DNA from 4 places in the Pseudoalteromonas sp. MBR-15 genome. Region 3 is predicted to be linked to each of the others. Evidence: predicted binding sites of a transcription regulator. Region 3 holds the regulator's gene; each other region holds the start of a gene.
What was found. Region 3 encodes sigma-54, which starts transcription at its own class of promoters, with help from an activator protein. Its sites were predicted from a motif close to GTTGGCACGNNNNTNGNNT; they were not measured.
Positions count from the first base shown of each region.

Region 1: a site for sigma-54 is predicted at 1,629-1,647, ahead of ACSSVW_RS05145 (EF-hand domain-containing protein). Genes of this name have one in related genera too.
Region 2: a site for sigma-54 is predicted at 1,838-1,856, ahead of flgJ (flagellar assembly peptidoglycan hydrolase FlgJ). Genes of this name have one in related genera too.
Region 4: a site for sigma-54 is predicted at 2,394-2,412, ahead of glnA (glutamate--ammonia ligase). Genes of this name have one in related genera too.

Region 1 is NZ_JBRJHH010000003.1:21,904-26,122, forward strand. It holds gene ACSSVW_RS05140 (HAMP domain-containing sensor histidine kinase) at 1-1,369, opposite strand, end outside; gene ACSSVW_RS05145 (EF-hand domain-containing protein) at 1,682-1,909, shown strand; gene ACSSVW_RS05150 (EF-hand domain-containing protein) at 1,919-2,146, shown strand; gene ACSSVW_RS05155 (EF-hand domain-containing protein) at 2,265-2,498, shown strand; gene ACSSVW_RS05160 (EF-hand domain-containing protein) at 2,503-2,736, shown strand; gene ACSSVW_RS05165 (amidohydrolase) at 2,842-4,219, shown strand, end outside.
Region 2 is NZ_JBRJHH010000004.1:304,479-308,697, reverse strand. It holds gene flgH (flagellar basal body L-ring protein FlgH) at 1-661, shown strand, start outside; gene ACSSVW_RS08110 (flagellar basal body P-ring protein FlgI) at 674-1,768, shown strand; gene flgJ (flagellar assembly peptidoglycan hydrolase FlgJ) at 1,894-2,850, shown strand; gene flgK (flagellar hook-associated protein FlgK) at 2,864-4,219, shown strand, end outside.
Region 3 is NZ_JBRJHH010000003.1:327,340-331,558, forward strand. It holds gene lptA (lipopolysaccharide transport periplasmic protein LptA) at 1-402, shown strand, start outside; gene lptB (LPS export ABC transporter ATP-binding protein) at 399-1,124, shown strand; gene ACSSVW_RS06545 (RNA polymerase factor sigma-54) at 1,239-2,735, shown strand; gene hpf (ribosome hibernation promoting factor) at 2,762-3,049, shown strand; gene ptsN (PTS IIA-like nitrogen regulatory protein PtsN) at 3,053-3,505, shown strand; gene rapZ (RNase adapter RapZ) at 3,506-4,219, shown strand, end outside.
Region 4 is NZ_JBRJHH010000011.1:64,858-69,076, reverse strand. It holds gene typA (translational GTPase TypA) at 138-1,961, opposite strand; gene glnA (glutamate--ammonia ligase) at 2,468-3,874, shown strand; gene ACSSVW_RS14955 (DUF4124 domain-containing protein) at 3,998-4,219, shown strand, end outside.

The sequences.
Region 1 (4,219 bases), 310 kb from region 3:
TCAGTTGCTCAACCGTTTCTTTCACTATTGTGAGGCCAAGACCACTGCCCATTTCAGTTTGCTCTTTGGCATTTTTCCCCTGATAAAAGGCACCAAAAACAGCGGTCTTTTCAGAATCAGCAATGCCTTTACCGACATCACTGACCGTCACTTGAAGCTGAGTGTGTTTATAACGAGCTTCGACCGTGACAACGCCTTGTTCAGGTGAAAATTTCAAGGCATTGGAAATGAGTTGCACAAGCATCATTTCTAACAACTCGGAAGAAATATACATCGCTTTTGAGGGAAGTTCATTTACCCATATTAACGACTGATTTCGCGCAATTAAACGATGTTCAAAGTGACGCTCAATATTCGATTTCATACTATTGAAGTTAAGCTCTGTGACACTCTCTTTACTGGTACGAATCGCGTTATAATTTAATAAGCTTTCAATCATCACTCGTAAACGCGCCATACTCTGTGTAATTAGCTCAAGGACAGCTTGCTGCTCGCTATTAATTGGGCCAACAATTTCATCAGCGAGTAAATCAGTGCCTTCAACCATGGAGGCAAGCGGTGTTTTTAATTCGTGAGTAACATGACGTAAAAAGGTGTCTTTTTGTTGCTCTAGCATATGCAGCTGCGCTTGCACCCACTCTAATTTATTACCTAACTCAACTAGCTCCGATGAGCCTCGTACAGAAATTTTCTGCTGCCAATGACCTTGACCTAGTTTATCTATTACACTTGTTAGTTCACCTAAACGGCCACTGATCCGCCATAAAAACCCACCACTTACTAATAATGTGAGTGGAATTAATGCAATCAACCAGTTTATAAACGACGCTTGAAGCGCCTTTAATTGCTGTTGATTCTTGGTGATCCGTAATTCATTTTGATCACGTAGCCACACCGTTTGCTCTGCAATAAGTTTGCTTGCTGGGGCAAATAATTCACCATCTTGTTTTTGCTCTGCAACTAAGTGTTGCTGGGCAAAGTTGAGTACTTCTGCCAATTGCTGCCACTGCGCCACATACTCTGTCGATGGACTAAGAAAAATAAGCTCATCAATACTTTGCAGCGATGACTGCCACTTATTTTCAATTAAGGTATCGAGTGATTCACTTTTTAAAACCCAGTTTTGTCTTGTTGCTCTTTCTAGGCTATTTAAATCTTGTTTTAAACTATTAAACGCCTTTGTAACTAAATAATTATCGCTGACAATTTTTTGTGTCACAGCCAATTGTTTATTCAGTGCGTTTAGAAACACGATCACAACCAACGATAAAGGCAGCAAAGACAACAAAGTGCTAAAAACAAACTGGCCAATTAAACTGGGCCGCCAATCGAGCGCATGTTTAAATTTATTCGCAACGAGACCTTGCATACTGATCCTTTTCAACGTGACAGAAGATGATTATTAGATAAATAACTTAGACACTCGCTGAATCCAGCCTATATAACAGCACTTTTTAACCAATAAATGCTTTTTTGTTGCTAATCAGCAACAATATAACTCTCTGTTTTAAAATGAATAATCCTTTAGAACCCAAAAAACGTTGCAAAAAAGACACAACTCTTTGTAAGTATTGCTGAGCAAATCACTCGGGGAATATATAAACCATTGATATTAAATGAATTTTAAAATTGGCATTGTTTTTGTTTATACCGTAATAAGTTATAGATTTTAGGAAACAAAATGAAAACGATGGCCTGTATTTCAATCATGCTTGCCAGCTTAGTATCAATAAGCTCATACGCGCTTGATCTCAACGAGACGTTTAATGAACTTGATAAAGACAGTAATGGCGCGCTAAGTGAGTCTGAAGCATCTGAGGACGCACTGTTACATGGCAATTTTTCTCAAATTGATAGTAATGAGGATGGCCAAATTTCATTTCCAGAGTTTCAGTCGTTTATTCAATAGGAGATTGTTATGAAACAACTTATCGCTGCCTTTTCGCTGATATTTTTGGCTATCAGTGCGACCGTTTTGGCATCTCAAATGGATGTTCGTTTTACTAAGTTTGATAGCAATGCAGACAATGCAATTTCACTTTCTGAAGCCAATGAACACCCTGAGCTAATTAAGCAATTTACTGATCTTGATACAAATAATGATCAGCGATTATCTGAACAAGAGTTTGAAAAATTCAAACCTTAACCTCTTAAAGTGCTTGCCATAATCCCAGAGGGAGCGTGTAAACGGATTTAAATTTTGGGATTTAAATTATGGCAAGCACTTTTCCCAAAAAGGATTTTACTTTCTGAGGAGTTTTATTATGAAAATTGCGACACTTGCTTCATGCACTTTAATTACTATAAGCTTCAATACCTTAGCATTAGATGTTAAGCAGCGATTTGATCATTTAGACAAAGATAAAAATGGTTATTTAAGTGTTGAAGAGCTTGCATCTCAGCCACACTTGCAAAAGCACATGGCTAAATGGGATACAGACAACGATCAGCAAATATCACTCCTTGAATTTAAGCACTACTTAACAAACAAGAGTTAAAGCAATGTCAAAATACACTTTCGCCAGTCTTATAATCTGTGGTTTATATAGCAGTATGGTTTTTGCAACAGAAAGTATTGGAGAAAAATTTAAACAACTCGATCGTAATGAAGATGGCTTCTTAAGCCGTTCTGAATCTGCACGAGACCCCGCTCTGTGGTCTCGTTTTAAAAGTTACGACAGCGATAAAGACAATAAGTTATCGTTCGCTGAATTTAATGAATATGCTAGCAAATAATGCTGAGGGTGCGAGTCACCCTTTTGCACGTTTTAATTACCTAATTATTTGCAGTTTACAGCAACTCTGATACTGTTTTTATAAATCAATAAAAATAAGAATAGTATGAAACTCATTATCAGCTTACTCGCAACTGCATCGATATCTTGCTTCGCTAACACTACCGTTATTTATAACGTAAATGGTTACACACCAACCTATCAAGGTCAGACACAGCAATTTTCAACCTTAGTCTTTAAAGATGGAAAAGTTGTCAAAACAGGCGATGATTCCCTTAAGGCTAGTTTTCCTGATGCGACAACGATCGATGGTAAAAAGGCAACACTGCTGCCCGGGCTTATTGATGCACATGGTCATATAATTGGGCTTGGCAATAACTTGTCACAACTGGATGTTAGAAATACCCAATCTGTCGATATGGTCGGTAAAATGTTGGCCGAATTCGCTAAAGATAAACAAGGTTGGATAATTGGCCGAGGCTGGAACCAAGAACATTGGCCTGGCGGTCAATTTCCTACGGCAGCAGATTTAGACAAATACGTAAAAGACAAGCCTGTTGTGCTGTCTCGCGTTGATGGTCATGCCGTGTGGGTCAATTCAAAAGCAATGGCGTTGGCTGGCATAACGGCGCAAACAGATACGCCCTCTGGAGGCGAAATAATTAAACTTCCTTCGGGTCAGCCATCAGGGGTGTTTATTGATAAAGCAGAAACATTAGTAACGCAACACATCCCCAAGACAGATCACGCGAGTATCAATCGCGCACTTGATAACGCCGGTAATCACCTACTCAGTTTAGGCATTACATCAGCACACGATGCAGGTATAGACTACGATACGTGGCAAGTGTATAAACAGCGTGCAGAACACAATAATCTGCCTGTTAGAATTGTTGCTATGCTCAGTGCTGGCGATCCAAAGCTCGAAACCATGCTTAAAGCTGGTCGCTATAAAGATATGAACGACATGCTCTCCATTGGCAGTGTAAAAGTCTATGCAGATGGTGCATTAGGCAGTCGAGGCGCTGCATTAATTAATGAGTACGCTGATCGCAAAAACCATCATGGCTTAATGCTCGAAACGCAAGAAAAACTTGAACAACTTTTTACCTTAAGTTTTTCACACGGCTTTAGCGCGAATACCCATGCGATTGGCGACCAAGCAAATAAAACCGTTTTAGATGCTTATGAAAATGTCTTCAAGAAGTCGGGAGGCATTTTATTACGGAACCGCATTGAACACGCGCAAATTGTGTCGCCAAACGATATTCCTCGCTTTAAAGCGTTAAAAATTATTCCTTCCATGCAGCCTGTTCATGCGACTTCTGATATGCACATGGCTGAGCAGCGTCTGAACGAAACACAGTTGACGGGTGCCTATGCGTGGAAAACATTTTTATCACAAGGCTCCATTATTGCGGCAGGCTCTGATTTCCCCGTTGAACTTGCTGACCCATTCGATGGCTTATACTCAGCAATTACAC
Region 2 (4,219 bases), on a different contig from region 3:
ATCAACAGCGTTATTGCTCGGTGGTTGTATGGCAACACAAAATAACCATGTGGTTCAGGATGACCCTTACTATGCGCCAATGTATCCTGAGCCTGCAGCAGAGCAAATGGTACCCACTGGTTCATTATTTGATAGTTATTTATCAAATGACCTGTATTCAGATAAAAAAGCGTTGCGAGCAGGCGATATCATCACGGTTAAACTGCAAGAATCGACTCAGGCAACCAAAGCGGCGAAAACCGAAACCGATAAAGAAACTGACGCAAGCCTTGACCCAGTCATTGGTTTAGGCGGCAATCCTGTGAATATAGGTGGTGATAGTATCCAATTTGGTATTGGTTCAGATTCATCATTTAAAGGTGATTCTAAATCGAATCAATCGAACAGCTTATTTGGTGATATTTCAGTTAATGTTATGCGAGTTTTGCCGAACGGTAACTTAGTGATCCGTGGCGAAAAGTGGCTTACTTTAAATACCGGTGAAGAGTTTATTCGTCTTGAAGGTTTAGTGCGTCCCCAAGATGTGACAGCAGATAATACGGTGACTTCAAACCGAGTTGCGAATGCGCGCATTCAATACTCAGGTAAAGGTCAACTTCAAGAAGCGCAAAGTGCGGGTTGGTTAACTCGTTTCTTTAGCAGTTCTATTTTCCCATTTTAGAGGATACAAATCATGAATGGGTTTAAATACATTATTGCTCTTTGCTTAATTAGTATACAGTTTTCTGTTCAGGCTGAGCGAGTTAAAGATGTGTCTATGGTTGAGGGTGTACGCTCAAATCAATTAGTCGGTTATGGTTTAGTGGTGGGTTTACCTGGCACGGGCGAGCAAAGTCGTTTTACAGAGCAGAGCTTTAAAGCGATGTTAAATAGCTTCGGTATCACGCTTCCTGCGAACTTAAAACCAAAGATTAAAAATGTTGCAGCCGTTGCTGTACATGCCGAGTTACCCGCGTTTAGAAAACCAGGTCAAACCATTGATATTACCGTGTCTTCAATTGGTAGTGCAGGAAGCTTACGCGGTGGTACGTTATTACAAACCTTTTTGAAAGGGGTTGATGGTAATACGTATGCCATTGCACAGGGCAGTTTGGTCGTGGGTGGTCTAGGCGCAGAAGGTGCTGATGGCAGCCGAGTGATTATAAACACTCCCACCGTTGGCCGAATTCCGAATGGGGCAACGGTTGAGCGCGCTGTTAAAAGCCCGTTTATGCAAGGTGACTACATCACCTTTAATTTGAATCGTCCAGATTTCACAACGGCAAAGCGCCTAGAGCAAACTATTAATGATTTAGTTGGGCCAAACAGTGCTCAAGCAATTGATGCAGCGTCTGTACGTGTCATTGCACCGCGCGATGCATCGCAGCGCGTATCGTATTTATCAACGCTTGAAAACTTAGAGTTCACACCGGCTGATACTGCGGCAAAAATTATTGTCAATTCACGTACGGGCACCATTGTTATTGGTAAAAACGTAAAATTACAGCCAGCTGCAATTACCCACGGTGGATTAACCGTGACCATTGCTGAGCAGCAAAACGTATCGCAGCCGAATGCACTGAGCGAAGGCGAGACGGTGGTGACAAACCAAAGTATTATCGATGTTAATGAAGATGACTCTCGCGCTTTTGTGTTTAATCCAGGTATTAGCCTTGATGATTTAGTGAGAGCGATAAACGAAGTTGGTGCCGCCCCTGGTGACTTAATGGCTATCCTTGAAGCGTTGAAAGAGGCGGGAGCCATAAACGGGCAACTTGTTATTATATAATCAATTAAAAACGCGCTGAGATCAGCGCGTTTTTTCATTTCTACCTTCCCTCAATCTGATAAATCCTCTTTTGGCGTAATTATTGCATTTGATTATGCATTATTAATTATTGTGTCAAAAAGCTGATGGATACGAATCATCTCGACAAGCAAAACTTTTTTGATTTAGGCAACTTAGACTCATTGCGTCAAAGTGCTCTAAAAAGTGATGCCTCTAGCGATGCGTCAAAAGAGGCGCTGAAAAAAGCGGCGGCACAATTTGAATCTATCTTTACGCAGATGCTGCTTAAAAGCATGCGTAAGGCTAATGAAGCATTTGAAGACAAAGACAGTCCGTTTAACTCGAGTGGCGTAAAATTCTTTGAAGAAATGCATGATCAACAGCTTTCTGTTGAGTTGTCTTCTAACGGCTCACTGGGTTTGGCTGATCTTATTGTGCAGCAGTTATCGCCCGACGGTAAGAAATTTACTCCTGGCTCCGTGTTAAGAACAACCGCAGAGTTTGATAGCGATAAGCGTGTTCGCGGTAATCAAGAAGCTAAGCCAGAAACACACCCAATGGCTGAAGTTGCCACTGATGAGCAATCAGAAAACCGCTTTGAAGATGCTGAGTCTTTCATTAGCTCTGTTTGGGAGCACGCAAAAAATGCGGCTGAAAAAATTGGTTTAAACCCTGCTGTGATGGTTGCTCAAGCAGCGCTTGAGACAGGGTGGGGTAAGCATATTATTAGTAAAGCGGATGGCACCAGTAGTAATAACCTTTTTAACATTAAATCTGATAAGAGCTGGCAAGGTGACAAAGCAAGTAAAGTTACGCTTGAGTTTGAGCAAGGTGTGCCTGTTAAAAAGCATGCAAGCTTCCGTTCTTATCAGTCAATTAAAGACAGTGTGAATGATTTTGTGGATTTCTTAAATGAAAACCCACGTTATCAAGACGCACTAAAAAACACCGCAGAACCCGCAGCCTTTTTAGATTCGTTACAAAAAGCAGGTTATGCAACTGATCCAAATTATGCCAACAAAATTAAGCAGGTATTGAAGCGTGTTGAGCTTCAAAGCGTCGCTGCTTCATTGGTACGTTAAGGAGTAAGTCCTCATGTCATTCAGCTTATATGACATAGCAAATTCAGGTGTAAGAGCAAATTCTGAGCTTTTACAAACGACCAGTAAAAACATAGCCAATGTAAATACAGCGGGTTATGTTCGTGAGCGCACTGAGTTCAGCACCATGATCGACAACCAAGTTGGCCGGGGTGAAACGTATCGTTTACTCAATGAGTTTGCTCAAAAACAGCTAAATCGTGATACGTCAAATAAAGCATTTTTTGATCAGTTTGTAACAGAAGCAAGCCGAGTCGATAGCTTGTTTTCTGAAGAGTCGAATAGCTTATCAACCAGCATTAACTCATTTTTTAATAATGTTCAAGAAAGCTTAAATCAGCCTTCATCGACGGTGGCGCGTTCGCTGGTTATGACAGATGCACAAAACCTCATTGATCAAATGGACAGGCTTTCAAGCATCGTGGTTGATCAGCAGACTGTTGTGAATGAGCAATTAGAAATTTTCTCGGATGAAGCAAATAACTTGATCCAAAGTATTAGCGAATTGAACTCTAAAATTGCCGCGGTGCATGGCACTGATCGTGAATCAGCGTCTAGCGGATTGTACAACGAGCGCGACAAAGCAATTCGTGACTTATCAGAACTCATTGATGTAGAAACTCTCAACGGTAATAACGGTGAGAAACAAGTCTATTTGGGGTCTGGCCAAGCATTAGTGATGGAAAGCGGTACATTTAACCTGTTTTCATTTACTGGCGATCCCGATCCCAGCTTTAGAGAGCTACATTTAGATGTTAATGGTGGCAAAGCCGTGCCGCTTGAGGTTGATGTAAGTAAACTTAAAGGCAAAATAGGCGGCCTACTGTCATTTCGTGATGACATTTTAGTGCCAGCCCAGAATCAATTAGGCCAAATGGGCTTAGCCCTTGCTGATGCCTTTAATCAGCAAAACCGTCTTGGTATGGACGCAAATGGTGAAATTGGTGGTGATATTTTTGCCATTCCAACGGTGAATGGTTTTGGTTATCAAGCTAATACCGGTTCATCGACCATGACGGCAACACTTGAACCTGGTAAGGGCAGTGAGTTGCCTGCCAGTGATTTTATAGTTACTTACACCAGCGCATCGACAGTTGAAATTCAGGCAATCGATAATAAAGGTGAACCGGTAGGCACCGCATCAACAGCAAATGTGGTTGGCGGTGTGATTGATTCATCAACGATCACCGGTGGCGAAGCCTTCGGTTTACAGCTAAATGTGTCTGGTACCGCAAACGCAGGCGATCAATTTCAAATTAAATTAAATTCACAGGCAGCAACAAGCTTAGAATTGGCAACAGAGCGTCCAGAAGATTTAGCGCTGGCATCACCCATTCGCACCGCAAATGAT
Region 3 (4,219 bases):
CTAAAAAATGGCATTGGTATCTTCGAAGATAATGTCGAGATCATACATGGTAACCGTCGTATTACAGCGGATCGACTCGAAGCACATGCAGGTGAAGTTGAAGGCACGGTTGAATTAATTATTGCCACAGGAAAGCCCGCTTACTTTGAAGAAAAACAAGCTGACGGCACTATTATGAGCGCCAGTGCTGAAGAAGTTCGATACGATGTTGCTAAACGCTTATTAACACTCGTTGGCAATGCACAAGTGACTCAAGCAGGCCAAAAAGTCAGTGCCAAGAGCATTACATACGATATGGAACAGCAACTGATAAGTGCCGAGAAAGATGAAAACTCGACCGATCGTGTACACACTATTTTAGTGCCTGTTGATAACAAAAAGAACGATGAAGGCCAGCCATGAGCACACTAAAAGCAGAGCTATTAGCTAAAAGCTATAAGGGTCGCCAAGTTGTAAAAAATGTAGGCCTTGAGGTAGAAGCTGGCAGCATTGTCGGTTTACTTGGGCCAAATGGCGCAGGTAAAACAACCACCTTTTACATGATTGTGGGATTAGTGCCCAGTGACAAAGGTAAAATAAGCATTGATGATAACGACATCACCTTATTGCCAATGCACAGCCGCGCTCGCTTAGGTATTGGCTATTTGCCACAAGAATCATCGATTTTTAGAAAACTGACTGTTTATCAAAACTTAATGGCCATTTTAGAGACCCGTAAAGATCTCAATAAACAAGGCCGCGAAGAAACACTTAACAGTTTACTTGATGAATTTAGCATTCAACACATTCGTGACAGCCAAGGTATGGCATTGTCAGGGGGTGAACGCCGTCGTGTTGAAATAGCACGTGCACTGGCCGCTGACCCTAAATTTATTTTGCTCGATGAGCCTTTTGCTGGTGTTGATCCTATTTCAGTGTTAGATATAAAGAAAATTATTGAGCACTTAAAAAATCGTGGTATTGGTGTATTAATTACTGACCACAATGTGAGAGAAACCCTTGATGTTTGTGAAAAAGCCTACATTGTTTCTCATGGGGAGCTAATTGCATCAGGTACACCTGAACATGTGTTAGCCGACCAAACTGTACGCGATGTGTATCTAGGCGAGCAATTCAGGCTTTAAATACGCCACCGACTAGAGCATCTGCTAGACTTATAACAATGACAATAAATCAAATAAATAGTTAACGGCATCGTTCTATTGTTTGATAAGACTAAAAAGGATTGTTAGGGATACATGAGGCAATCATTACAGCTGCGCATGGGCCAGCAACTTACAATGACTCCACAACTGCAACAGGCTATCCGTTTGTTGCAGCTCAGTACATTGGATCTCCAGCAAGAAATTCAAGAAGCGTTAGACTCTAACCCTTTGCTTGAAGTTGAAGAAGCAGATTATGCAGAAGAGAGTATTGGCAAAAACGAGCAAAAAGCCGAATCTGACGATACCCAACTAAGCGCGTCGGCTGACGAAGCTGCGAGCGAGTACGAGCAAGAAAGCAGTGATGCCCTCAACAAAGACACCGTAAGTGACGACTTAGCAATGGATGTTACGTGGGATGAGTACATGAGTGCTGCCCCATCAAGTTCCTCAGGTCCAATGCCTGAAGATGAGTCAATTTACCAAGGCGCATCAACCGAAACTCTCCACGAATACCTAATGTGGCAGTTACAACTGACTCCATTCAGCCCAACAGACGAAGCGATTGCCGTTGCGATTGTTGAGGCAATTGATGATTCGGGTATTTTAACCGTAAGCTGCGAAGACATTGTTGAAAGCTTCAATCAAAATAACGATGAAGAAGAAATCGAACTTGATGAAGTCGAAGCTGTCTTAAAAAGAATTCAATTATTCGATCCTGTCGGTATTGGCGCCCGTAGTTTACAAGAATGTTTGTGTATTCAATTACGCCAATTCGATGCTGACACCCCCTATTTAGCTGAAACTAAAATGGTGTTATCAGAACATATTGAATTATTAGCGAGTCGTGACTATCGCACTTTGATGAAAAAGACTAAGCTTAAAGAAAGTGAGCTGAAAGAAGTCATGACATTGATCCACAGCTTAAATCCAAAGCCTGCGGATACCATTGTTAGAGAAGAATCTGAATACGTGATACCCGATGTATCCGTAAAAAAAATAAAAGGCCGTTGGGTAGTTGAACTAAACCCAGACTGCATGCCGAAAATCAGAGTGAATAGCCACTATGCGGCGATGTCACGTTCTGTAAAATCAAGCAGTGATAGCCAATTTATTCGCTCTCATTTACAAGAAGCAAAATGGTTTATTAAAAGCTTAGAAAGCCGTAATGACACGTTATTAAAAGTGACTAACTGTATTGTTCAACAACAACAGGCTTTCTTTGAACATGGTCCTGAGGCCATGAAACCCATGGTATTAAATGATGTCGCAGAAATGGTCGAAATGCATGAATCAACAATTTCGCGAGTAACAACACAAAAATACATGCATACCCCGCGGGGAATTTTTGAGTTGAAATATTTCTTCTCCAGCCATGTAAGCACTGAAAATGGGGGTGAGTGTTCATCTACGGCAATTCGCGCTTTAATCAAAAAGCTAATCGCCGCAGAAAACACAGCTAAACCATTGAGTGATAGCAAAATTGCAGATATATTGGCTGAGCAAGGAATTAAAGTAGCTAGACGGACAATAGCAAAATATCGAGAGTCTCTAGCAATACCTCCGTCGAATCAGCGTAAGAGTCTGATTTAGACGTTTTACATAGAAGGAAAATGCTTATGCAACTAAATTTAACTGGTCGTCATGTAGAAATCACAGATTCATTAAGAGACTATGTAAACACCAAGTTTGCGAAACTAGAAAGGCATTTTGACCACATTAATAATGTTCATGTCATTCTAGATGTAGAAAAACTAAGCCAAAAAGCAGAAGCAACTTTACATGTAAACGGAGGCGAGTTATTTGCCTCTACTGAACACCAAGATATGTATGCAGCCATCGACTCGTTAATCGATAAACTTGATCGTCAAGTAATTAAACACAAAGAGAAATTAGCTCGACACTAAATTATGAAACTTAGTTCACTTACTAACCAGGACTGCAGCAAAGCTGCGGTCCTTTTTAATAGCAAAAAAAGAATTCTCGAATTTATCAGCGAACTGGCTCATGAGCAGCTCCCTCATTTATCTCAGCAAGATATACTCAATGCCCTATTGAACAGAGAAAAATTGGGCAGCACGGGTATTGGCCGAGGTATTGCGATTCCACATGGTCGTATGAGCGGTGCAGATCAGCCACACGCATTTGTAATTGTGAGTGAGTCACCTATAAATTTTGACGCAATTGATAATCGTCCAGTGGATATTTTTGTCGCACTCATCGTACCAGATGGTGACTGTCAACTTCATCTAAAGACCTTATCAACAATTGCTGATAGACTTAAAGACAAAGAATTTTGTAAACAGCTACGCAGTGCTAAAACAGATAGTGATCTGTTTAAAGTCATTGCATCAGAGGCATAAATGGAATTAATTATTATCAGCGGTCGCTCTGGTTCAGGTAAATCGGTCGCTTTACGAGTACTTGAAGACTTAGGCTATTACTGCGTTGATAATATTCCTGTAAACCTACTTCCTTCGTTAGTACGCAGTGTGTCAGATAATTACGACAAAATTGCTGTAAGTATCGATGTGCGTAACCTGCCGAAAGAACAGCAAGAATTTAACGATATTCTTGAGTATTTACCGGGCTTTGCAAAACCCACGTTGTTTTATTTAGATAGTGATGATCAAACACTGATCAAACGATTCTCTGAAACACGCCGCTTACACCCATTATCGATTGACTCGCTGCCGCTTGATTTAGCGATTAAACAAGAAAAAGTATTACTGGATGTTTTGATCACCCGTGCCGATTTTATGATTGATACGACCGATCTCAGCGTGCATCAGCTTGCCGAATCTATTCGCGAAAAAATACTGGGTAAAAAAGACAAAAAGCTCATTATTACTTTTATGTCGTTTGGCTTTAAGCACGGTATTCCAAAAGAAGCTGATTACGTATTTGATGCTCGCTTTTTACCGAATCCACACTGGGAACCGGATCTAAAACCACTGACAGGCTTAGACCAACCAGTAAAAGATTACCTTGCTAGTCACAGCATAGTGCAAAAGTTTACATGGCAAATTCAAACCTTTGTACAAACATGGCTCCCTCACTTAGAGCGAAATAATCGC
Region 4 (4,219 bases), on a different contig from region 3:
AAACTAGTAACAACAAGAACGAACATTTGTGAGTGTGATCTTACGGCTGACAGCAAAAAACAAGTCTCCTTAAACAAAAAAGCCGCCGTATTTTGCAATACGACGGCGTGTTATTTTGCGTGAGCTAAAAGCGTAAATTAGCCTTTAGAAGCACGGCTCGCACGTTTACGATCACTTTCAGTTAAGTGACGCTTACGAATACGAATATTTTCAGGTGTTACTTCTACTAACTCGTCATCATCGATAAACTCAAGCGCTTGCTCAAGTGTGTAGTTCAATGGTGGTGTTAATGTTTGCGCTTCATCAGTACCTGATGCACGAACGTTCGTTAGCTGCTTACCTTTAAGTGCATTTACAGTTAGGTCGTTATCACGGCTATGAATACCGATAACCATACCTTCGTAAACTTCTACACCGTGACCGATGAATAGCTTACCGCGCTCTTGAAGGTTGAATAATGCGTTAGTTAACGCTTTACCTGTTGCGTTAGCGATCATTACACCATTTTTACGTAGACCGATGTTACCGCCTTTGTGAGGGCCGTAATGATCAAACGTGTGGTACATAAGACCTGAACCTGATGTAAGCGTCATGAAATCAGTTTGGAAACCGATTAAACCACGGCTCGGCATCATAAAGTCCATACGCATACGGCCTTTACCATCTGGCGCCATGTCAGTTAGTTCACCTTTACGCAGACCAATTTGTTCCATGATAGAACCTTGGTGCTCTTCTTGACAGTCAATCGTTACTGTTTCGTACGGTTCTTCTAATACACCATCTACAGTGCGTAAGATTACTTCTGGACGAGAAACAGCAAGCTCGTAGCCTTCACGACGCATGTTTTCGATTAAGATACCTAAGTGAAGTTCACCACGGCCTGATACACGGAAGCTATCTGGGTTGTCAGTTTCTTCAACACGTAATGCAACGTTGTGAACAAGCTCAGCTTGTAAACGCTCAAGGATATTACGTGATGTTACGAACTTACCTTCTTTACCCGCAAATGGCGACGTGTTTACAGAGAACGTCATTGTTACTGTCGGCTCATCAACTGATAGCGGAGGTAACGCTTCAACGTTAGAAGGCGCACACACTGTATCAGAGATTTTTAATTCGCCGATACCTGTCACAGTTACGATATTACCCGCATAACCACGGTCTGTATCAATTCGCTCAAGACCTAAGTAGCTTTGAACCGCACCAATTTTACCATTACGTTTTGTGCCATCAGCACTGATAATAGTTACTTGTTGGTTAGGCGCTACAGAACCACGCTTGATTCGGCCGATACCGATTACACCTACGTATGAGTTGTAATCAAGTTGAGAAATCTGCATTTGGAAGTCACCTTCAGGATCTGCATCCGGTGGTGATACTTCGTCAACGATCATCTTGAACATAGGTTCCATGTTGTCAGATGGTTCGTCTAAATCTAATGTTGCCCAGCCGTTGATAGCTGATGCGTAGATAACTTTAAAGTCTAACTGTTCGTCAGTTGCACCAAGGTTATCGAATAAATCAAAGATTTGATCCATAACCCAATCAGGGCGTGCACCCGGCTTATCAATTTTATTGATAACAACAATTGGCTTCAAACCTTGCGCGAACGCTTTTTGCGTTACGAAGCGCGTTTGTGGCATTGGACCTTCTTGAGCATCAACAAGTAACAATACTGAGTCAGCCATCGAAAGTACGCGTTCAACTTCACCACCGAAGTCGGCGTGTCCTGGGGTGTCTACGATATTGATGTGGTAATCATTCCAAGAGATGGCTGTGTTTTTAGCCAAAATGGTAATACCACGTTCTTTCTCAATGTCGTTTGAGTCCATCACGCGCTCTTCATTACCGCCGCGTGTTTCTAATGTGCCTGATTGCTCAAGCAGTTTATCAACCAAAGTTGTTTTACCGTGGTCAACGTGGGCGATAATCGCTATATTTCTTAACTTTTCGATGCTCATATTTTTTCTCAGAGAAATTGAATCTCATTGATCCTGCAAGATCTACGCACTCACCTGCATTTTCAACAGATGTCTAAGCATAGGATTTAAAAGGGCGCATATTATCCCTTAATAATGGCATGGATGAAAGTTTATCCAATACAATTTTATAAACTTTCTTCAGGCTTTTTATAAGTATCTGTTTTATAAATGACAATTTTATTAATTTTATCTTTAATCGAACATCAAAACTGGTAAAAAATCACCTTTTTAGCAATATTTTGGCACTAAAGCACATTTCGTTTATGCTATCTAGGGTGGCTAATCGTTGTGCAAATACAACCGGTAAGCATAACGCACCACAATGAACATTTTACGCACCAAAATAGTGCAAAAATAATTAACAAAATGCGCTTTATTTTATTTTTATAAGCCTAAACAAGGCGTTAAAAATTTGGCATGAAACCAGCTTACATAGAACAAAAGCAATAATGCAGCAAAAATAAAACCCAACAATTGGAGGACACATGTCACAATCGGTTTTAGATTTTATCAAAGAAAATGACGTTAAGTTCATTGATTTACGCTTTACTGATACCAAAGGTAAAGAACAGCATGTTTCTATTCCTCATCATCAGGTTGATGAAGACTTCTTTGAAGACGGCAAAATGTTTGACGGTTCTTCAATTGCTGGTTGGAAAGGTATCAACGAATCAGACATGGTATTAATGCCTGTTCCTGAGTCTGCAAAAATGGACCCATTTTCTGAAGAAGCAACTTTAATCGTACGTTGTGACGTTGTTGAGCCTTCAACACTTCAAGGTTACGAGCGTGACCCTCGCTCTGTTGCTAAACGTGCAGAAGAGTACATGCGTTCAACAGGTATCGCAGACACAGTATTATTTGGCCCAGAGCCAGAGTTCTTCCTATTTGATGACGTTAAATACAAATCAGACATGTCTGGTTCTATGTATAAAATCGACGACATCGAAGCGGCTTGGAACTCAGATAAAGATTACGAAGGTGGCAACAAAGGTCATCGTCCAGGTGTTAAAGGTGGTTACTTCCCATGTTCACCAATCGACTCATCTCACGACTGGCGTTCAGCAACGTGTTTAGTTCTTGAAGAGCTAGGCCAAGTTGTTGAAGCACACCACCACGAAGTAGCAACTGCGGGTCAAAACGAAATCGCAACACGCTTCAATACAATGGTATTAAAAGCTGACGAAATCCAAGAGATGAAATATGTTATCCATAACATGGCTCACCTTTATGGTAAAACAGCGACATTCATGCCTAAGCCGCTTGTAGGTGATAACGGTTCTGGTATGCACTGTCACCAATCTTTAGGTAAAGATGGCGTGAACATCTTCGCTGGTGACAAATACGCAGGTCTTTCTGAAGAAGCGCTTTACTACATCGGTGGTATCATCAAGCACGCTAAAGCAATCAACGCATTCGCTAACGCGTCAACTAACTCGTACAAACGTCTTGTACCAGGCTTCGAAGCGCCAGTAATGCTTGCATACTCTGCACGTAACCGCTCTGCTTCAATCCGTATCCCTGTAGTACCATCTGCAAAAGGACGTCGTATCGAAGTACGCTTCCCTGATCCAACAGCAAACCCATACTTAGCATTCTCTGCAATGCTTATGGCTGGCCTTGACGGTATTCAAAACAAGATCCACCCTGGCGATGCAATGGATAAAGACTTATACGATCTACCTGCTGAAGAAGCAGCTGAGATCCCACAAGTTGCCTCTTCACTAAGCGAAGCACTTGCTGCTTTAGATGCTGACCGTGAGTTCTTAAAAGCAGGTGGTGTATTCACTGACGACCTAATTGATGCATACATCTCACTTAAGAACAAAGAAGTTGAAAAACTTAACATGACAACTCACCCAGTTGAGTTCGAAATGTACTACAGCGTTTAATACGTCGTAGACAGTAAATAATTAATGTGTGTTCTCAAGCCCGCTTTGGCGGGCTTTTTTAATGGTAATTAGGCGTGTTCTCCTCTACAGTTTTAATTAAATAAAAAAATGCAGGGTCGCAGGGTGAAAAGAACAACTTTATTGGTATTTTTGTTACTATTGGTAAGCTTTTTTGGTTATGGAACAACAAAAAAAGTGTATTCGTGGAAAGATAAAAATGGTGTTCTGGTATTTTCTGATACGCCACGCCCCGGTGCTACCGAAGTAAAGCTTAATACCCCTAATTTGACCATGCCTGCTACCGACACCAGTATTCTTGATAACACAGCCAGTGCAACACCCGTA